4 regions of the Rhizobium sp. SVR5-9E genome follow, and region 1 is predicted to be linked to each of the others. Evidence: predicted binding sites of a transcription regulator. Region 1 holds the regulator's gene; each other region holds the start of a gene.

The links. The regulator PhoB, encoded in region 1, activates phosphate uptake and scavenging genes when phosphate is short. The targets are predictions, from matches to a motif close to TGTCATNNANCTGTCAT.
Region 2: ACPYOJ_RS14665 (DUF2794 domain-containing protein) is a predicted target of PhoB. The motif match lies at 2,333-2,349, and genes of this name have one in related genera.
Region 3: ACPYOJ_RS03025 (LTA synthase family protein) is a predicted target of PhoB. The motif match lies at 2,573-2,589, and genes of this name have one in related genera.
Region 4: ACPYOJ_RS07500 (DUF1045 domain-containing protein) is a predicted target of PhoB. The motif match lies at 2,694-2,710, and genes of this name have one in related genera.

Annotation. Positions count from the first base shown of each region.
Region 1 covers NZ_JBNDHS010000021.1:10,051-15,147, forward strand. The annotation lists gene pstA (phosphate ABC transporter permease PstA) at 1-349, shown strand, start outside; gene pstB (phosphate ABC transporter ATP-binding protein PstB) at 365-1,180, shown strand; gene phoU (phosphate signaling complex protein PhoU) at 1,223-1,936, shown strand; gene phoB (phosphate regulon transcriptional regulator PhoB) at 1,971-2,654, shown strand; gene ACPYOJ_RS12555 (GcrA family cell cycle regulator) at 2,721-3,254, opposite strand; gene ACPYOJ_RS12560 (acetylornithine transaminase) at 3,671-4,870, shown strand; gene argF (ornithine carbamoyltransferase) at 4,912-5,097, shown strand, end outside.
Region 2 covers NZ_JBNDHS010000027.1:318-5,414, reverse strand. The annotation lists gene ACPYOJ_RS14680 (ABC transporter permease) at 1-338, shown strand, start outside; gene ACPYOJ_RS14675 (Bax inhibitor-1/YccA family protein) at 518-1,249, shown strand; gene ACPYOJ_RS14670 (N-acetyltransferase family protein) at 1,353-1,910, shown strand; gene ACPYOJ_RS14665 (DUF2794 domain-containing protein) at 1,916-2,311, opposite strand; gene ACPYOJ_RS14660 (DUF1223 domain-containing protein) at 2,588-3,328, opposite strand; partial or broken gene ACPYOJ_RS14655 (aconitate hydratase) at 3,554-5,097, opposite strand, start outside.
Region 3 covers NZ_JBNDHS010000003.1:104,857-109,953, reverse strand. The annotation lists gene ACPYOJ_RS03035 (TolB family protein) at 1-735, opposite strand, end outside; gene ACPYOJ_RS03030 (NAD+ synthase) at 755-2,434, opposite strand; gene ACPYOJ_RS03025 (LTA synthase family protein) at 2,597-4,519, shown strand; gene ACPYOJ_RS03020 (DUF1003 domain-containing protein) at 4,599-5,097, shown strand, end outside.
Region 4 covers NZ_JBNDHS010000009.1:91,701-96,797, reverse strand. The annotation lists gene phnD (phosphonate ABC transporter substrate-binding protein) at 1-282, shown strand, start outside; gene phnE (phosphonate ABC transporter, permease protein PhnE) at 351-1,322, shown strand; gene phnE (phosphonate ABC transporter, permease protein PhnE) at 1,330-2,670, shown strand; gene ACPYOJ_RS07500 (DUF1045 domain-containing protein) at 2,802-3,497, shown strand; gene ACPYOJ_RS07495 (alpha-D-ribose 1-methylphosphonate 5-triphosphate diphosphatase) at 3,509-4,648, shown strand; gene phnN (phosphonate metabolism protein/1,5-bisphosphokinase (PRPP-forming) PhnN) at 4,645-5,097, shown strand, end outside.

The DNA.
Region 1 (5,097 bases):
CGCGGCTGCTCTTGGCCTCGGCGCCTCGAAGATGCAGATGGTGTTCCACCACGTCCTGCCGCTGGCGATGCCCGGCATCCTGACCGGCACGATCATCGGCCTGGCGCACGCGCTTGGCGAAACGGCGCCGCTTCTCCTGATCGGCATGGTCGCCTTCGTTGCAAGTGCGCCGGCCACCCCGCTCGATCCGTCCACGGCGCTGCCGGTGCAGGTCTATATGTGGGCCAACGAAGCAGAACGCGCCTTCGTCGAACGCACCTCTGGTGCCATCATCGTCTTGCTCCTGTTCCTGATTGTCATGAACTTTGGAGCCATTCTCTTGCGCCGTCGCTTTGAGCGTCGCTGGTAAACGGAGTACATATTCATGAACATGTTAACCGAAGCAGCAGTTGAGAAGGCTCTGGACAAACGAATGAATACGATCCCGTACAAGATGATCGGCCAGGACGTCTCGGTTTACTATGGCGACAAGCGTGCGCTTTTCGACGTGAAGCTGAACATCCGCGAAAACACCGTTACCGCACTCATCGGCCCGTCCGGCTGCGGGAAGTCCACCTTCTTGCGCAGTCTCAACCGTATGAATGATACGATCGACAACTGCCGCGTTACCGGCAAAATCACTCTCGACGGCGACGATATCTACGATCCGGATATCGACGTCGTCGAACTTCGTGCTCGCGTCGGCATGGTCTTCCAGAAGCCGAACCCTTTCCCGAAGTCGATCTATGAGAACGTCGCCTACGGTCCGCGCATCCATGGTCTTGCGAAGTCGAAGGCCGATCTGGACCAGATCGTTGAACACAGCCTGCAGCGCGCCGGCCTTTGGAACGAAGTCAAGGATCGCCTGCACGAAACCGGCACCGGGCTGTCCGGCGGCCAGCAGCAGCGCCTCTGCATTGCCCGCGCCGTTGCCGTCAGCCCCGAAGTCATTCTGATGGACGAGCCGTGCTCGGCGCTCGATCCGATCGCCACCGCGAAGGTCGAAGAGCTGATCCATGAGCTGCGCGAGAATTTCACGATCGTCATCGTGACGCACTCCATGCAGCAGGCTGCCCGTGTTTCGCAGCGAACCGCTATGTTTCACCTCGGCAATCTCGTCGAGGAGAATGATACCGACAAGATGTTCACCAATCCGGACGATCAGCGCACCCAGGACTACATCATGGGCCGCTTCGGCTGATCTTTGGCGTCAGAAATGTAGAGACAATCAAGGACGTTCCCCATGGCATCGACACATATTTTTTCTGCGTACGACGACGATCTCAAATTCCTGTCCCGCCGCATCTCGGAGATGGGCGGACTTGCCGAACAGATGGTATCGGACGCTGTCCGAGCGCTGGTGAATAGCGATACCGCCTTGGCGCAGAAGGTCATCTCGGACGACGTGATCCTCGACCATGCCGAGCGCGAGATCGGCGAAAAGGCGGTGGTCACGATTGCACGCCGGCAGCCGATGGCTTCCGACCTTCGCGAAATCATGGGCTCGATTCGCATCGCGGCTGATCTCGAGCGCGTCGGCGATCTCGGCAAGAACACTGCCAAGCGTGTCATCGCCGTTCAGAGCGCCGGCGTTCCGCGAAAGCTCGCGCGCGGCCTGGAGCACCTTTCCGAACTGGCGCTCGTCCAGCTCAAGGAAGTGCTCGACGTCTACACGAGCCGAGCGGCCGACAAGGCCAAGTCGATCCGCGAGCGCGATGAAGAAATCGATGCGATGTACACTTCGCTGTTTCGCGAGCTTTTGACATACATGATGGAGGATCCGCGCAACATCACCAGTTGCACGCATCTTCTCTTCTGCGCGAAGAATATCGAACGCATCGGTGACCACGCCACCAATATTGCCGAAACCATTTATTACATGGCGACCGGTGCCCAGCCGGAAGGCGAGCGTCCGAAGGACGATACCGCCAACACCGTCGGCGCGGTAACGGAATAACCTCCGAATCCGGCCCCCAGGAGACAGTAATCGAATGATCCCGAGAGTTGCAGTCGTTGAAGACGAAGAGGCACTCAGCGTGCTCCTTCGCTATAATCTTGAAGCCGAAGGTTTTGAAGTTGATACCATCCTGCGTGGTGACGAGGCCGAGATACGCCTTCAGGAACGGACGCCGGACATTCTGATCCTGGATTGGATGCTGCCGGGCGTGTCCGGCATAGAGCTCTGCCGCCGCCTTCGGATGCGGCCGGAGACCGAGCGTCTGCCGATCATCATGCTGACAGCCCGCGGCGAGGAGAGCGAGCGCGTGCGCGGTCTTTCGACCGGAGCTGACGACTATGTCGTCAAGCCGTTCTCGACACCTGAACTCGTTGCCCGCGTCAAGGCGATGCTGCGCCGCGCCAAGCCCGAGGTCCTCTCCACGGTCCTGAAATGCGGTGACATAGAGCTCGACCGCGAGACCCATCGTGTTCATCGCAAGAGCCGCGAAGTCCGGCTCGGCCCGACCGAATTCCGCCTGTTGGAGTTCCTGATGTCGTCGCCCGGCCGCGTTTTCTCGCGCTCCCAGCTTCTGGACGGCGTCTGGGGCCACGACATCTACGTCGACGAGCGCACGGTCGATGTCCATGTCGGTCGCCTGCGCAAGGCGCTGAACTTCTCCAACATGCAGGATGTCATCCGCACGGTCCGCGGCGCTGGATATTCGATGGAAGCCTGATTGCCGCTCCCATGAGGAAATAAAAAACGGGCCGCGAGGCCCGTTATTTTTTGTCTCTTATCCGGCTTAGTTTGCGCGGGCGGCTGCCCGGCGGCGCTCGTTGACCGGCTGATAAGCCAGGCGTTGATGGTAGCTGCAATAGGGAGAAGAGTCGTTGCTTTCGCAGCCGCAGAAATGGAAATCATCCTTCAGCGGATCGCCGACCGGCCACTTGCAGGTGCGTTCAGTAAGCTCGGTCAGGCCAAGACGGCGGGAAATCGGTACGACCACGTTCGCGGCCGGACGATATTCCATTTCCGCCATCAGGTCGACTTCGATCTCTTCCTTGAGCATCGTCGCGCCCAACTGGCGCGTGACCGTGCGGGTTGCAATCCGCGAGGCATAGTTCGGCGCGCGGGGAGCCGAGGTATTGCGCTTCGGCGCGCGCACCGTCGTCGCAGTGCCGCCGGCTTTGGCGCGGCCGGGAAGGCTAAGCCTGTGGACCTTGCCGATGACTGCGTTTCTGCTCACGCCGCCGAGCTGTGCGGCGATCTGGCTCGCGCTCAGCCCTTCGGACCAAAGCTTCTTGAGTTTTTCGACACGCTCGTCTGTCCAGTTCATGCCCTGTCTCCGATTAGCGTTGTGAAGGCAGAATCCCTCACCATTGCCTCGGATGTGTCCGAAGCAGGAAACGCTTGACTAATTTTGGTGACTAGTTCCGCCGCATGCAGTCTAGTAATTGAGTTTTAACCTAGTGTGAGGCTGACTCCGTGACAAGAGTCGCGGGAATCCGGATGAATCGAATTTCAAGTTTTCCCCAACTTGCTGGCCGTGCGAGTCATTTCTGCAACATTAGCTGTTAATAAAATAAGTTCCTTTGGCTTTATGTTGCAGCACGCGGTAAACTCGCAGTTTGTTGACATTGCAGTGCGAAAAGTAAATAGTGTCACTCGCCGCCGAAAGGCGGCATTTTTAATTTTTTGGACCCGGTTTTTAGCCGGAGTCCGGTTGCCCCAACCTCGACAGGAGACCGCGCCATGGCTGAAGCCGCGCCGCTATATGACACCTATTCTCGTGCCCCTCTGCGGTTCGAGCGAGGTGAGGGCGTCTGGCTGATAACCGAAAGCGGCGAACGTTATCTGGACTTTGGGGCAGGCGTTGCCGTGACGTCGGTCGGCCACAGCAATCCGCACGTCGTCCAGGCTTTGAAGGCGCAGGCCGACAAGGTCTGGCACCTATCGAACATCTATGAAATTCCCGGGCAGGAAGCGCTTGCAAAGCGGCTGACGGACGTCACTTTCGCCGATAAGGTGTTCTTCACCAATTCAGGGGCAGAGGCGCTCGAATGCGCGATCAAAACGGCGCGCCGATATCAGTATTCCAAGGGCCATCCCGAGCGCTTCCATATCATTACCTTTGAAGGTGCCTTCCATGGCCGCACGCTGGCGACGATCGCTGCTGGCGGCCAGGAGAAGTATCTGGAGGGTTTTGGCCCGAAGTCGCCGGGCTTCGACCAGGTTCCCTTTGGCGATATCGAGGCAGTCCGAGCCGCCATCACGGACGCGACCGCCGGCATCCTCATCGAGCCGGTACAGGGCGAAGGCGGCATCCGCCCGGCGACCAACGAGTTCATGAGGGCGCTGCGCCAGATTTGCGACGAGAAGGGCCTGCTGCTGATCCTGGACGAGGTTCAGACCGGTGTCGGCCGTACGGGCAAGCTGTTTGCCTACGAATGGTCCGGCGTCACACCGGACATCATGGCGGTCGCAAAGGGTATCGGCGGCGGCTTCCCGCTTGGCGCCTGCCTTGCGACGGCGGAGGCAGCCTCCGGCATGAAGGTCGGCACCCACGGCTCCACCTACGGCGGCAATCCGCTTGCGATGGCGGTCGGCAGCGCAGTGCTCGACGTCATTCTTGCCGAGGGCTTCCTTGAGCACGTGCGTGAGGTGGCGCTCGTCTTCCGCCAGGGCCTTGCCTCGCTCAAGGATCGCTATCCGGACGTGATTGAGGATGTGCGCGGCGAGGGCCTGTTGCTTGGGGTCAAGGCAGCGGTTCCATCATCCGAACTGCTGCAGGCTATTCGCGCCGCTCGTCTGCTTGGGGTTCCGGCGGGCGACAACGTTATCCGCCTGCTTCCGCCACTCGTCGTCACGGCGGAGGAGGCTCGCGAAGGGCTTTCTCGCCTCGAGCGTGCTGCAGAAAGCATTCGCGCGCAGAAGACCAAGAAGACGGCTTGAATGGACGGACGCTCCTTGCGGAGCAGACAGGTAAGAACGAAATGGCTTCCCCCAAACACTTTCTCGATCTCTCGGCGGTAACCGCATCTGATCTCAGGGTCATCATGAACGACGCGATCGCGCGTAAGCAGGCTTTCAAGGCCGGAAAGGGCGACAGGCCGCTTGCCGGCAAGATGCTGGCGATGATCTTCGAAAAGCCTTCCACCCGCACCCGCGTATCCTTTGAT
Region 2 (5,097 bases), on a different contig from region 1:
TTCTCGTGCTTGCAGGTGCTCTTGCCGCCGGCAACCGGGCACGGACACATGACGCGGTCGTCCTGAAGACGCTCGGCGCGACGCGGGCAATGCTCATTCGCGCCTTCAGCTATGAATATCTCATCCTCGGCATGGCAACCGCCATTTTCGCGTTGATTGCCGGGGGAATCGCTGCCTGGTTCATCGTCAGCCGCATCATGCACATGCCTTCGACCTTCCTGCCGGATGTTGCCGTCCTCACGCTGGTGACCGCGCTGGTCCTGACCGTCGGCATAGGGCTGATCGGCACCTGGCGAATTCTCGGTCAGAAGGCGGCACCCGTTTTGCGCGAACTCTGAAACAGACGATCGACGAAATCCCTTCACGTTACGCTGATTTAACCCGATCCGGGGTTGCAAGACACTTGTTTGGAAAGCGCGAAAGGCTCATATTGTAGCCAGGCAAGCTGGAGCTCCGCAGCGGCGCCTGGGCAGTACAGCCCGACACCGTATTCCATCGGAGCTTTTAAGAGGAAACTATGGCTGACCTTCGTAATAACTACCAAAGCCGAGTGCAAACTGGCGAGATGATCGACCAGGGCCTGCGCTCTTATATGCTCAAGGTCTACAACCTGATGGCGCTGGGTCTGGCGATCACGGGTGTGGCCGCTTATCTCGGATTCAACTTTGCTGTTCAGGACAACCAGCTCACGCAGTTCGGCGTGCTCCTGTTCCAGTCGCCCCTGCGCTGGGTCGTGATCCTTGCGCCTCTTGCGGTCGTCTTCTTCCTGAGCTTCCGCATTAACAGCATGAGCGTGGGCGCCGCGCAGACGACCTTCTGGGTCTACGCCGCACTGGTCGGTCTGTCTCTGTCGTCGATCTTCCTGGTCTATACCCAGTCGAGCATCACGCAGACCTTCTTCGTGACCGCCGCTTCCTTCGGCGCGCTGTCGCTCTATGGGTACACGACCAAGCGTGACCTGTCGGCGATGGGCTCGTTCCTGATCATGGGTCTCTTCGGTTTGATCATCGCGTCGATCGTGAACATCTTCCTGGCCTCCTCCGCAATGCAGTTCGCGATCTCCGTGATCGGCGTTCTGATCTTCGCAGGCCTTACCGCCTATGATACGCAGCGGATCAAGGAAATGTACTATGAAGCCGATGGCGCTGCCGTTGCCGGCCGCAAGGCGATTATCGGCGCGCTGACGCTCTACCTCGACTTCCTCAACCTCTTCATGTTCCTCCTGCAGTTCATGGGCGACCGCAAGTAAGAGGCAACGACATATCGGAAAAGGCGGCTTCGGCCGCCTTTTTTGTTGCGCCTCGAGTGGCGGAATGGTTTCTAGGAGCGCCTCTCAATCACCGGCCGACGCAATGCTCTTCTCCCTTCGTGACGCGACACCTTCCGACCTTCCCGCAATCACCGAAATCTATCGCGACTCTGTCCTCAATGGGGTGGCGAGCTACGAAATCACGCCGCCCTCGGAAGATGAGATGGCGTCCCGTTTCCTCGCCAATACCGGCCTTGGATACCCCTATATCGCGGCAATCGATGAGAGCGGAACGCTGCTCGGCTATGCCTACGCTTCAGCCTTCCGGACCCGGCCGGCCTATCGCTGGATGGTCGAGGATTCGATCTATCTCGCCCCTGCCGCCCGTGGCCTCGGCATCGGCAGCGCATTGCTCAGCGAACTGATCTCACGCTGCACCGGACTCGGCTTCCGCCAGATGATCGCGGTCATTGGCGGCGCCCACCCTGCTTCGATCGCGCTCCATCGCACATTGGGCTTTGAAGACAAGGGATTGCTGGAGGGCACGGGGTACAAACATGGCCGCTGGCTGGATACGATGATCATGCAGCGGCCGCTCGGCGATGGCAAAGCCAGTGATCCCGATCCGTCAGTCTACCCTGGGACGCTGTTCAAAGGTTGATACGGTCACTTCTCGACGAGTTTGAGCACCTTGTCGAAGACCTTCAGGACCTGCTGCAGGTCATGACCGCGCTTCAGGATCATACCGTTCGTGTTGATCACCGAATAGGCACCCTGCTTGGCAGCAAGCTTCGGATCTTTTTCGATCCGGAAAAGCGGCATCTCTCCTGAACGCTTGAAGACGGCAAAGACGGCTTTTTCCTTCAAATGGTCGATCGCGTAGTCTTTCCACTCGCCCTCGCCGACCATTCTTCCGTAAATCCACAAAATGGCATCCAGCTCCCGACGATTAAAAGTCACTGGCAAGGGGTCTTTGCTCTGCCTGTATTCCCTTAGATCGACGACGACCCTGTTATCGGCGGCATGGGCGTCGCCATGCCGCAAATCCGGCTGATCTGCCATCAGTCTCCCAGGCCTCCGGTTGTGACAGGGAGACGACAGTTTGCCCGAGCCATCTCAAATTGCAAGTGTGGAGCCCATCACATTCAACATATGCTGTGCAATCTCCCGAACGCCGTATTTCAGTCAAAACAGCGCCTCATTTCCGGGAGAAGTTCACTCAATTGATTTGGCGCCAGCGCCAAAAGGCCCGGCTGAGCGTATCGACCTTAACCCCAGCCCCGAATACGACCAGCCGGGCCGCCCTGTTTTCAACCGCTTCTCAGCAGAAGAAAACAATCAGATATTCTTGCCTGCCATGATGACTGTCGCGCCAAGAATCGCGGCTGGATCGCCGTCCGCCGTTGCGGACTGAAGCAGGATCGCGCAACCTTCCAGTCCCGCCTTCTCCATGACCGTCGCAGGCAGCGTCATACTCGTCGCCTTGCCGTTCCACATCCCCACGGTTTCGATATCGCTGACACTGTGGAGATAGGAGATCTTCTGGCCGCTGTTTTCGCCTTTTTCGACGTCGATCGTCTTTTCCTTGTCGAAATAGACGAGGACGACGTTGGCTTTACCCTCGCCTGCGCCGACTTTGATCTCCAGTTGGTCGCCGCGCATCTGCGCCTCGACCGGCACCATCAGGCCTTTGCCTTCCGTTGAAAAAGTATCGATCTTGTTGTTTATGGCAGAGAGATCCGCCCCCGCCAAATGGTCGCGGCCGTTCACTATCACCTGCGGCGTATAGACGTTGCTGCGTCCCAGCATCCGCGCGTAACCGTATTGGCGGTCAGTGTTTTGCTTGGAGCTCAGCGTGTCCGTCCAGCCGAGATAATTCCAGTAGTCCACATGATAGGCGAGGGCGATCACGTTGTCCTGGCCTATAAGCTTGCGGAACACGGCATCGGCGGGAGGGCAGGAAGAACATCCCTGGGATGTAAACAGCTCAATCACGCCTTTCGGCTTGCCGTCCTGTGCATAAAGCGGCGTGGCCAGCACCACGCTGGCAACCAGCGAAATCAAAAAACGCGCGGACATTCACCTGCACCCCTTCTTCAGAGCCCGGCAGCCATTTCGAGGCGCAGGTTCTGTCTTATCACCGTACGAATAGTCTTTCCGGCTACAAACGAAAAGTCACGAAGGGGTGAGACATCCCCCGCCGCTCCCACAGCCGGAACACAACGGCGTGAACCTCCTTGCCACAAAGGAAAAGCCGCCGAAGAGCCCTCTCCGGCGGCCACTATCTACAATGCGCCTTAATAATTAGGCAGCGAGGTCGCGCAGAACTGTCTGCAGGATACCACCGTTGTTGAGGTAGACGACCTCATCAAGCGTATCGACGCGCGACAACAGCGGAACGTCCTTCACCGTGCCGTCACTGTAGGTGATCTTGGCGATCTTCTTTTCGCGCGGCTTGATGTTCTCCAGGCCCTCGATGGTGACGATTTCGTCGCCCTTGAGGTTGAGGCTCTGCCAGGTCGTGCCCTCTTCGAAGACGAAGGGGATGACGCCCATGCCGACCAGGTTCGAGCGGTGGATGCGCTCGAACGACTGGGCGATGACAGCCTTCACGCCGAGAAGGTTCGTGCCCTTCGCAGCCCAGTCGCGCGACGAGCCGTTGCCGTACTCGACACCGGCGAAGATCACCAGCGGAACACCCTCTGCCTTGTACTTCATGGCAGCGTCGTAGATCGATTCCTCTTCCTTCGACGGATAGTGGATGGTGTAGCCGCCTTCCTTGCCGTTCGGCCCCAGCATGTGGTTCCGGATACGGATGTTGGCAAAGGTGCCGCGCATCATGACTTCATGGTTACCGCGGCGCGTGCCGTACTGGTTGAAGTCCGCAACGCCGACGCCGTTGCCGATGAGGTAGGAGCCTGCCGGAGACGCCGCCTTGATCGAACCGGCCGGAGAAATGTGGTCGGTCGTGATCTTGTCGCCGAACAGGCCGAGAACGCGAGCGCCCTTGATGTCCGAAGTGCCGGAGCCCTTCTTGCCCATGCCGACGAAGTACGGCGGGTTCTGCACGTAGGTCGACTTGTCGTCCCAGGCATAGGTCTTGCCGGCCGGAATATCGACGGCCTGCCAGTTGGCATCGCCCTTGAAGACGTCCGCGTACTTCGTTTCATAGAGCTCGCGGGTCACGTACTTCAGGATGAACTCCTGAACTTCCGCGGAGGTCGGCCAGATGTCCTTGAGGTAGACCGGCTTGCCGTCCTTGTCTTCGCCGAGCGGCTCCTTGGTCAGATCCTTCTGGACCGTACCGGCGAGCGCGTAGGCGACGACGAGCGGCGGGGATGCCAGGTAGTTCGCCTGGACGTCCGGCGAGATGCGGCCTTCGAAGTTGCGGTTGCCGGAGAGCACGCCCGAAACGATCAGGCCCTTGTCGTTGATCGTCTTGGAGATCGGTGCCGGGAGCGGGCCGGAGTTGCCGATGCAGGTCGTGCAGCCGAAGCCGACGAGGTTGAAGCCGAGCTTGTCGAGGTCGGCCTGCAGGCCGGACTTGGCAAGGTATTCGCCGACGACCTGGGATCCCGGCGCCAGCGAGGTCTTGACCCACGGCTTGGTCTTCAGGCCCTTGGCAACGGCGTTGCGGGCGAGAAGGCCGGCAGCGATCAGCACCGACGGGTTGGAAGTGTTGGTGCAGGAGGTGATGGCGGCAATCGCAACGTCGCCGTGACCGAGGTCGAAATCGGTGCCTTCGACCGCATAGCGGTTGGAAAGCTGGCCCGGCTTCTTATAGTCGGCGTCCATCGAGGTCGCGAAACCGGAGGCGATGTTCTCGAGAGCGATACGGCCTTCCGGAC
Region 3 (5,097 bases), on a different contig from region 1:
AAGCGTGGTCAGATTGCCGCCGTCCATGTCCATCAGCCGCAGCCGCACATGAAGATCGCGCGGATGGTCGAAGACATCAGGATCGTAGGACAGGATCAGCACCTTGTCGTTCTTGGGCGACGGATGCGCAAACCAGTTGCCGTAATTGTCATGCGTCACCTGCTGGAGACCCGTTCCGTCCGGATGGATGCGCCAGATCTGCATGAGCCCGGTACGGCTGGAATTGAAATAGATCCACTGTCTGTCGGCCGACCAGTCGGGGCCGTCATTGCGCCCCTCGCCATGCGTCAGGCGCGTTTCCTCGCGACCATCTACGGAAATCGTGTAGATGTCGAAAACCTGGTCGCGGATACCGCAATAAGCGACATGCCGGCCATCGGGCGACCAGCCGTGCCAGTAGGAGGGCAGGTTCTGCGTGACCTGACGCGGCGTGCCGCCAGCCGCAGGCAGGACGTAGATGCATGACTTGCCGTATTCCGTCTTGTCCGAGATGGCGATCATCGTGCCATCCGCGGAGATGCCGTGATCGTTGTTGCAGGCGACTGCAAAACCGGTATCGACCTTCTCCAGCCCGCCAGCTCCATCCGGCCTCTGCCGATAAAGCAGCCCATCGCCATTGACCAGCAGATAGCCGCCATCCGGCGAAAAATTCGGCGCCTCGATCAGCTGATCCGTTTGAAAGACAACCCGGCTTTTACCGGTGCGGATGTTGTAGATCTCGACCGAACTGCGCATACATCCTCCCGGATTCTTGTTACCGGTCCCTGAACCGGTTGGTGATCGGATAGCGGCGATCACGTCCGAAATTCTTCTTGGTGATCTTCACGCCCGGAGCCGATTGGCGGCGCTTGTATTCGGCGAGATAGAGCAGGTGCTCGATGCGGTGGATGGTCTCGACGTCGTGTCCGCGCGCGACGATCTCCCGCACCGCCATCTCCTTTTCAACCAGGCATTCGAGAATGTCGTCCAGCACGGGATAAGGCGGCAGCGAATCCTGGTCCGTCTGGTCGGGACGAAGCTCGGCGGACGGCGCCTTGTCGATGATGTTCTGCGGGATCACCACGCCCGAAGGACCCAGCGCATCCGGCGGCACGTGGCTGTTGCGCCAGCGCGCCAGCGCATAGACCTGCATCTTGTAGAGGTCCTTGATCGGATTGAAGCCGCCGTTCATGTCGCCGTAGAGGGTCGCATAGCCGACCGACATTTCCGACTTGTTGCCGGTCGTGACGACCATCGAGCCGAACTTGTTGGAGATCGCCATCAGGATCGTGCCACGTGCACGGCTCTGCAGGTTTTCCTCGGTGATGCCGCTATCCGTACCTTCGAAGAGTTCCGACAGCGCCGCGGTAAAGCCCTTCACCGGCTCCTCGATCGGCACGATGTCATAACGGCAACCAAGCGCCTTGGCGCAATCCGCCGCATCCTTCAGCGAATCGGCAGAGGTGTAACGGTAAGGCAGCATGACCGTGCGGACGCGCTCCTCGCCGAGCGCATCGACCGCAATCGCTGCGCAGATGGCCGAGTCGATCCCGCCCGACAGGCCAAGCACGACGTTCTTGAAGCCATTTTTGTTCACGTAGTCGCGAAACCCGAGCAGGCAGGCACGATAATCGGCCTCGTCGAGTTCGGGAATGCGCGACATCGGACCCTCGGCGCAGCGCCATCCGTCCTCGCCGCGCCTCCAAGTGGTGACGGCCAATGCCGTTTCGAACTGGCTCATCTGGAAGGCGAGCGTCTTGTCGCCGTTGAAGGCGAAGCTCGCGCCGTCGAAGACGAGCTCGTCTTGGCCGCCGAGCTGATTGGCGAAGATCAGCGGCAGGCCCGTTTCGATCACCTGCTTCAGCGCCACCTGATGGCGCACGTCGACCTTGCCGCGATAGTAGGGCGAGCCGTTCGGGACGAGCAAGATTTCCGCGCCGCTTTCGGCGAGCGTTTCGCACACGCCGAGATCGTTCCAGATCTCCTCGCAGATCGGCACGCCGAGACGCACGCCGCGGAAATTGACTGGTCCCGGCATCGTTCCTTCCGAAAAGACGCGCTTTTCGTCGAATTCACCGTAGTTCGGCAGGTCGACCTTGTCCCGCAGTACCAGGATCTTGCCGCCGTCGAGAACCGCGATGGAATTGTGGCGCCCGGTCTCGCCCTGCCGCGGGAAGCCGACGATGACGCCTGGCCCGCCGTCCGCGGTGTCGGCCGCGAGGTCTTCGACCGCCTTCTGGCAGGCTCTCAAGAATGCCGGCTTCAGCACCAGGTCTTCCGGCGGATAGCCGGAAATGAAAAGCTCCGTCAAAAGCAAGAGATGCGCGCCCTGGCGGGCCGCGTCGGCGCGTGCTTCGCGGGCTTTGGCAAGGTTTCCGGCCACATCCCCGACCGTCGGGTTCAACTGGGCAACGGCAATGTGGAGCGTATTCAAAGGCGCGTTTTCCTGTGTCATGTCATTCATTTAGCGCGCACCGGCTGCCGCTGCAATCGCCGTGCCATGAAAAGCCGCGGACTAAGTCGGGCAAAAAAGCGAAACCATTGCGGAACGTCAGGGTTCATCTACCGTTCATGACGGACATGTGACATTGAGATGAAGCTTTTATGACATTGGAGTCTGACGTTGATCGCGTTGGTATTGAAGTCCGCGCAGGCACGAAGAGTTGCTGGTTTCGGGTCGAGCGTGCAATCTCCCACAGCACGCGCGGCGATCGGCATAGCATTTTCCCTATCCGTTGCCCTCCTCAGCACGATTAGCGTCGAATGGATCGCCCGCGGCACGCTCACCGATGTCGGCGAATTCCTGACATCGACAGCCCGGCCCGGCATGACGACGGTCGCCATGCTGGCGATCGTGATGCTGACCCTCGATGCCGCATTCGGACGGCGCTACCAGTCCGTATTCATCCTGGTACCGCTTATCGTGATCCCTGCTTTCGTCTCCAACCAGAAGCAGCACTTTCTCTCCGATCCGTTCTATCCGTCGGACGTGCTCTTCACCCGGCAGATCATGGAGTTGCTGCCGGTGATGGTGCGCGACAGACCGTGGATGGCCGTAGCGCTCGTCATCGGCCTTGCGCTTTCCGTTGCGGGTCTCTTCCTGACATGGCGTTATGCCTGGCGTAACTTCCCGAAGCTCTCCGCGCAGGCACGCTTGCGGCGCCTCTGCCTCGGGGTGCCTGTCATCGCCGCCTTCTGCTCGCTGATGGACTATTCGCAGTATTCCTATATCCGCGACCGCCTGCAGGTCGTGCCGATCATGTGGGACCAGAAGGAGAACTACCGCAACAACGGCTTCATCCTGGCCTTCCTCTTCAATGTCCCAATGGCGGATGTCGCCGTCCCGGCCGGTCTCAACGCCGAGGCGCTCGACGCGATCCCCGCGCGCAATTTCGGCTACCTGGCCGGCCCGCGGGAAAAGCCGGACGTCATCATGCTGATGAGCGAGTCGTTCTGGGACCCCACGCGGCTCACGAACGTTTCCTTCAGCGCCGATCCGATGCCGAATATCCGTGCCATGCAGTCCGGGCACGTGTTTTCGCCGGAGTTCGGCGGCATGACCGCCAATGTCGAGTTTGAAGCACTGACCGGCTTTTCGAACGCGTTCCTGCCCTATGGCAGCATCCCCTATCAGCAGTATCTCCGCCACGACGTCCCGTCACTTGCGACGTTCTTCCGCGGGCAAGGCTACACGGCGCGGGCACTGCATCCCTACAGTGGCTGGTTCTGGAACCGCAATCAGGTTTACAAGGATTTCGGTTTCGAGGAATTCCGCACCGAAGAGACGATGCCGCCGATGGAAAAGCGCGGCCTCTTTGCCTCCGACGACTCCCTGATGAAGGAGATCATGCGCGAGGGCGACGGCCTCGATCAGCCATTCTTCTTCTTCGCAGTCACCCTGCAGGGGCATGGGCCCTATGAGCCGGGCCGCTATGCGCGCAACACGATCGACATCCACGGAAACATCCCCGACGCCGACCGCGCGACGCTTGCGACCTATACGCAGGGCGTGAAGGAAGCTGACGACAGTCTGAAGAAGCTGATGGACTGGGCGTCGAAGCGAAATCGCGAAACGATCATCGTCCTCTGGGGAGACCATCTGCCACCGCTCGGCAACACCTACATGAGCGCCGGCTACATGCCGGATATGGTGGCCACACGCAGGGCTTCGCTCGACGTCATGAAGCGCGAACATGAAACGCCGCTGGTCATCTGGTCCAACAGGAAAGGCGTCAAGGAGAATGTCGGCACGATCAGCCCCTCGCTGATCCCCTATAATCTCCTCAAGTTCGCCGGTTTCGAGCACCCCTTCTACACAGGCCTCCTCGGGCGCGTGCAGAAGAAATACAACATCATAGACCGCTACCAGCTCGCGACACGTGACAACAAGGTGACGCCGGACTGGGTGCTCGATCAGAAGAAGCTCGATCCGCTGGTGCGCGACTACCGCTACCTGCAGCACGACATCATGTTCGGCAAGGCGCGGACGCTGGAGCGTTTCTTCCCGCAGTACGACCTGCTAGCAAGCAGGGGCTCGTGACGGTCTGAAACCGGCCGCATTGCAATTTGGCCGCGAGGTATAATACTGGCTCCAAAACGATCACGTATCGGAGCCAGGCATGCATAATTTCTCGGATTTCGTTCACCTGCATTTCGACAAGCCAATCGAGGACCTCGGCGATATCGAAAAGCGAATTCTCAAGAGGGCGCACGAGCGCAAGATCATCTCTACGGATGTCAACGCGGTTATTGCGGCTGAGGCATCTTTCGGGGAACGCGTCGCCGACGGCATCGCAAGGGTCGGCGGCTCATGGTCCTTTATCATCTGCTTCCTTGCCTTCCTGGCGATCTGGACCGTGATCAACACGATCATTCTCGTGACGGGCGCCTTTGATCCCTACCCCTTCGTCTTCCTGAACCTGATTCTTTCCATGCTCGCCGCCATCCAGGCGCCGATCATCATGATGTCGCAGAACCGGCAAGCCGAGCGCGACCGCTTCGAGGCGGCCAAGGATTACGAGGTGAACCTCAAATCCGAATTGGAGGTTCTGTCGCTGCACCAGAAGATCGACATGCGCGTTCTGACCGAGATCGCCGCGTTGCGGGAAGACGTCCAGC
Region 4 (5,097 bases), on a different contig from region 1:
TCCGGCACGTTCCGCAAGGAAGTCGACAAGGGCGCTGTCGACCCGAACAAGCTGGTTGAAGTATGGCGTTCGCCGCTGATCCCGAACGGCCCGCTCGTCGTTCGCAACGCTCTCGGCGCTGAATGGCAGACCAAGCTCACGGACTTCTTCCTGAAGCTTCCGGAAAAGGATGCCAAGTGCTTCTCCGCTCTCGAAGGCGGCGACTTCAAGGGCTACTCCAAGGTTACCCCGGACTTCTATAACGCTGTTATCGACGTTCGTAAGGCTGCCATCGGCGGCTGATCGACCAGTATGAATGCGGGGCGGCCAGTCGTGGCCGCCCTTTTTCTTGCGAGCGAGCGGAAGATGCCATGACCTTTGCCGATCCCCATTCCGACATGCGAGGCGCTCAACCAAGCGCCAAGGACATCGGCGACGCCTGGAGCAAGATGGTGGCGCGCCGCCGTCTCTACACGGGTCTCGGCCTGCTCGTTCTGTTCGTCGCCTTCGTGGCTTCCGTCCGCTTCGCCGACGAGAGCAATGCCGGGCATTTCTTCGAGCGCCTGCCGCATCTCTTCGACTTCCTGAACTGGCTCATTCCGAAGGACTGGGACGATGTCTGGCGCGCGCTTTTCGACATAGCGAGCCCCAACGACAAGGGTGGCGAGGAATTCAACTTCGCCAAAGGCCGTGTCTATGTCTGGGGCGACTTCTATATTCCCGAATACTTCGAGCTGATGATCACCACGATCAACGTCGCGCTCGTTTCCACGCTGATCGGATTCATTTTCGCCACGCCGCTTAGCTTCATCGCCGCACGCAACATGACGCCTTCCTGGCTGCCGCGCATCGCGACCAAGCGCGTCATGGAATTCCTGCGCGCCTTTCCGGAAATCGTCATTGCCGGTCTTTTCGCGGCAATCCTTTCGATCGGCTCGATCTCGGCGATCATTGCGGTCAGTTTGCACACGATCGGTGCGCTCGGAAAACTCTTCTACGAGGTCGTCGAGAACATCGACATGAAGCCGGATGAAGGCATGAAGGCGGTGGGCGCCAACTGGTTCGAGCGCGTGCGCTTCGGTGCCATGCCCCAGGTCATGCCGAACTTCGCCTCCTATGCGCTGCTGCGCCTCGAGATCAATGTGCGCGCCTCGACGATCATCGGCGCCGTTGGCGGCGGCGGTATCGGCGAGGAGCTGAAACTTTCGATCTCGCGCGGGTTCGGCGCAAAGACCGTCGCTCTCGTTCTGCTGCTCTTCGTGACCATCGTCGCCGTCGACCAGTTCTCCGCCTGGCTCCGCCGCCGTCTCGTCGGCGAGCACGCTTTCCTCCTGCAACATTGAGGCTGCCATGACGGTGATCGACGCAAACCGTATGCACGAGATCGAAACGCGGTACCCGGAGGTTCTCCATCGCTCCTTCCGGCAACGTTTCGGCGGCTTGATGCTTTTCATCGGAGCGCTGCTCTACAGCATCTACGCGGTCTGGTTCTTTGATCTGCCGAAGATGATCGCCGAAGCCCATTGGGAGCGTGTCGGGATCTACCTCAGCCAGTGGGTGAGCTACGATGTTCAGCCGGAATTCCGCATTTCCGGCGACAAGATCACCATCAAATACCCGCGCTTCTCGCCGCTTGGTGACGATCCGCATCCCGATTGGGTCGTGAACAATCCCGACGGCAGCCTTACTGTTTCCGTCAGCGGCACCAGCCGTACGGTCACGATCTCCAAGACCCAGACGATCATCGCGGCGCACGGGATCACCGTTCCGGTCGACTTTACCGGTGGTGCTCTGAAGGTCGAAGGAGAGATCCCGTCATGGATGACGGTCTATGATGACAACGTTCTTGCAGACCTGGGGTTTGCCGGTGAAGTCAGCATCTCGGCCGACCGCGTGAAGGTTCGCAAACGCTTCCTCGGTTGGGCGAACTTCGTGTTCGACACGCACTCACCCTTCTTCGACAAGCCGGCGAGCGAGGTGATCGGCCTCATCATTTCTGGTCCGCGGATCGATCCCGAGCAGTCCAACCTGTCGCTCGCCTTCGACAACATCTGGAACAACAGCGCATGGCAGCACGGCGACGTCTGGACCAAGCTCTTCCAGACCATCGTCATGGCGTTTCTGGGCACTCTGCTTGGCGCTGTAGCGGCCTTCCCGCTTGCCTTCCTCGCAGCGCGCAACATCACGCCGAGCCGCGCGCTCAATCAGGTTCTGAAGCGCTTCTTCGACTTCCTGCGCTCGGTCGACATGTTGATCTGGGCGCTCTTCCTGACCCGTGCCTTTGGTCCCGGGCCACTTGCCGGCAGTGGTGCGATCTTCCTCACGGAGACCGGCACGCTCGGCAAGCTCTACTCCGAAGGCCTCGAAAACATCGACAACAAGCCGCGCGAAGGCGTGCGCTCGACCGGGGCCTCCACTGTGCTGGAGCACCGCTACGGCGTTGTCCCGCAGATCATCCCCGTCATCGTCAGCCAGACGCTCTACCAGTGGGAATCGAATGTGCGCGGCGCGACGATCATTGGCGCAGTCGGCGCCGGCGGCATCGGTCTCAAGCTCTGGGAAGCGATGCGCACCAACGCCAACTGGGAAAACGTCGCCTACATGGTGATCCTCATCCTGATCGTCATCTTCTTGTTCGATGGCGCCTCGAATGCGCTCCGCCATCGTCTGATGGGCACGAAGACGCCTTAAAAAAGATGTTGGCGCCACCGCGCCATCATCATTCTGTCATGGAAATCTTTTAGCCGGGAGCCTGCTTGCGGGGCGCTGCCAAATCGCTGACATTGCGGCTCCCGACTTGAACATATTTTCAGGACAAGACCTTGCGTTACGCACTCTATTTCACGCCGCCGAAGGACGATCCCCTGACCGGTGCGGCTTCGATCTGGCTCGGTCGCGATGCATTTACCGGCCAAACTTATCCGGCTTCTGAAGAAGAAGGGATGCCAGCCGCCGAACAGTTCGAGCTGACGGCGGACCCCCGCCGCTACGGCTTTCATGCGACGATCAAGGCACCTTTTGCACTTGCCTCCTCGGTAACCGAAAAAGACTTCATGGCTGTCGTCGAAGATTTCGCCGCCCGCACGCCGGCGTTTGAAATTCCTGAACTCATCCTCGGTCAACTCGGCCGGTTCTTTGCGCTCGTCCCGGGTTCTCCGCATACGCCGCTTCAGGATTTCGCTGCAAGCGTGGTAAAATCGTTCGAGCCGTTTCGGGCATCCCTTTCTGAAGCCGACATTGCCAGGAGGAATCCGGAAAAGCTGACGGAAAGCCAGCGCGCCAACCTCATGCGGTGGGGTTATCCCTATGTAATGGAGGACTTCGGTTTCCACATGACGCTGACGGGGCAGGTACCAGAAGAGCGCTCGACGCTGATGAGATCGATCCTGGAAAGACGTTTTGCCGCCTTCACGGGCCGGCCGCTTTCCATTTCCAGCCTTACGGTCTTCACTGAGGAAGAGCGGGGCGGGCCGTTTAAAATTCATTCCTGGCTGCCGCTTGCCGGCGCCGAACGTTGAAAGTCGACGATATGACCAGAGAGACTGTCCTTTCCAACGCACGCATCGTCCTTGAGGACGAGATCGTCGACGGCTCGCTTTTGATCCGCGACGGCAAGATTGCCGATATTTCTGAAGGCAATTCGGCAATCGGAGAGGATTTCGAAGGCGATTACCTGATCCCCGGCCTTGTCGAACTTCATACCGACCACCTCGAGGGCCATTATTCGCCGCGCCCGGGCCTGCGCTGGAACAAGACGGCTGCCATCCAGGCCCATGACGCCCAGATCGTCACTTCAGGCATCACGACGGTGTTCGACTGCCTGCGCATGGGCGCGGACGAAGACGGCGGTTTCGAGCATGGTGAAATGCGCGACATGGCCGACGCCATTCAGAAGGCCGAGGAGCAAGGCCGGCTTCGCGCTGAACACCTGATCCACCTGCGCTGCGAGGTTTCGGCCGATAACGTGCTGGAACATTTCGTCGACTTCGAAAATGATCCCTACGTCCGCCTCGTATCGCTGATGGACCATGCGCCGGGCCAGCGCCAGTTCCAGACGATGGACCAGTACATCTTCTACTACCAGAAGAAGCGCGGCCTTTCGGACGAACAGTTCGCACGGTTCATCGAGAAGCGCCTCGGCGAATCGGCACGCAATTCGACTCCGCACCGCACCGCGATTGCAGAGGTCTGCAAGGAGCGCGGGATAACTGTTGCGAGCCACGACGACGCAACGCTTGCCCATGTCGACGAGGCGATCGAAAACGGCGTGCGCCTTGCGGAGTTCCCGACGAGCTTCGATGCCGCCAAGGCATCGCACGAGCATGGCATGAGCGTGCTGATGGGCGCCCCGAACATCGTTCGCGGCAAGTCGCATTCCGGCAATATAGCCGCCCGTGATCTCGCCGAGCGCGGTGTGCTCGACGTGCTCTCCTCCGACTACGTGCCGCTCAGCCTGCTGTACGCACCTTTCATTCTCGCCGACGAAGTCGAGGCGATCTCGCTGCCGAAGGCAATCGCCATGGTGACGGCAACGCCGGCGCGCACGGTGAGCCTCAACGATCGTGGCCGTATCGAGACCGGCCTGCGTGCCGATCTGGTCCGCGTTTTCCGCGATGAAGGTGTGCCGGTTACCCGTTCGGTGTGGCGTGAAGGACGCCGGGTCGCATGATCCCCTCGCACGAACCCCACGCAGTACCCGGCACCGAACACGGCATCATGGTTGTCGTCGTCGGGCCGAGCGGCGCCGGCAAGGACACGCTGATGGCGCTGGCGGCCAAGCATTTTTCAGGCCGCGCCGACGTACACTTCGTCCGCCGTGTCATCACCCGAGACGGCGGCGCAGGCGGCGAGGGCCATCTCTCCGTTTCCGATGCCGGGTTCGCCTCGATGGAGCAATCCGGCAGCTTTGCCGTATGGTGGGAAGCGCACGGCTTGAAATACGGCATTCCCGCGGAGGTTTCCGTTGCGCTGGGCAAGGGCCATCTGGTGATCGCCAATGGCTCCCGCTCTGCACTTCACCACTTCAAGGCCGTTTTCCCGCGGCTTAAGGTCATCAACGTGACGGCCCGCCCGGACGTTCTGGCTGCCCGTCTCGAGACCCGCGGGCGCGAGACCCAT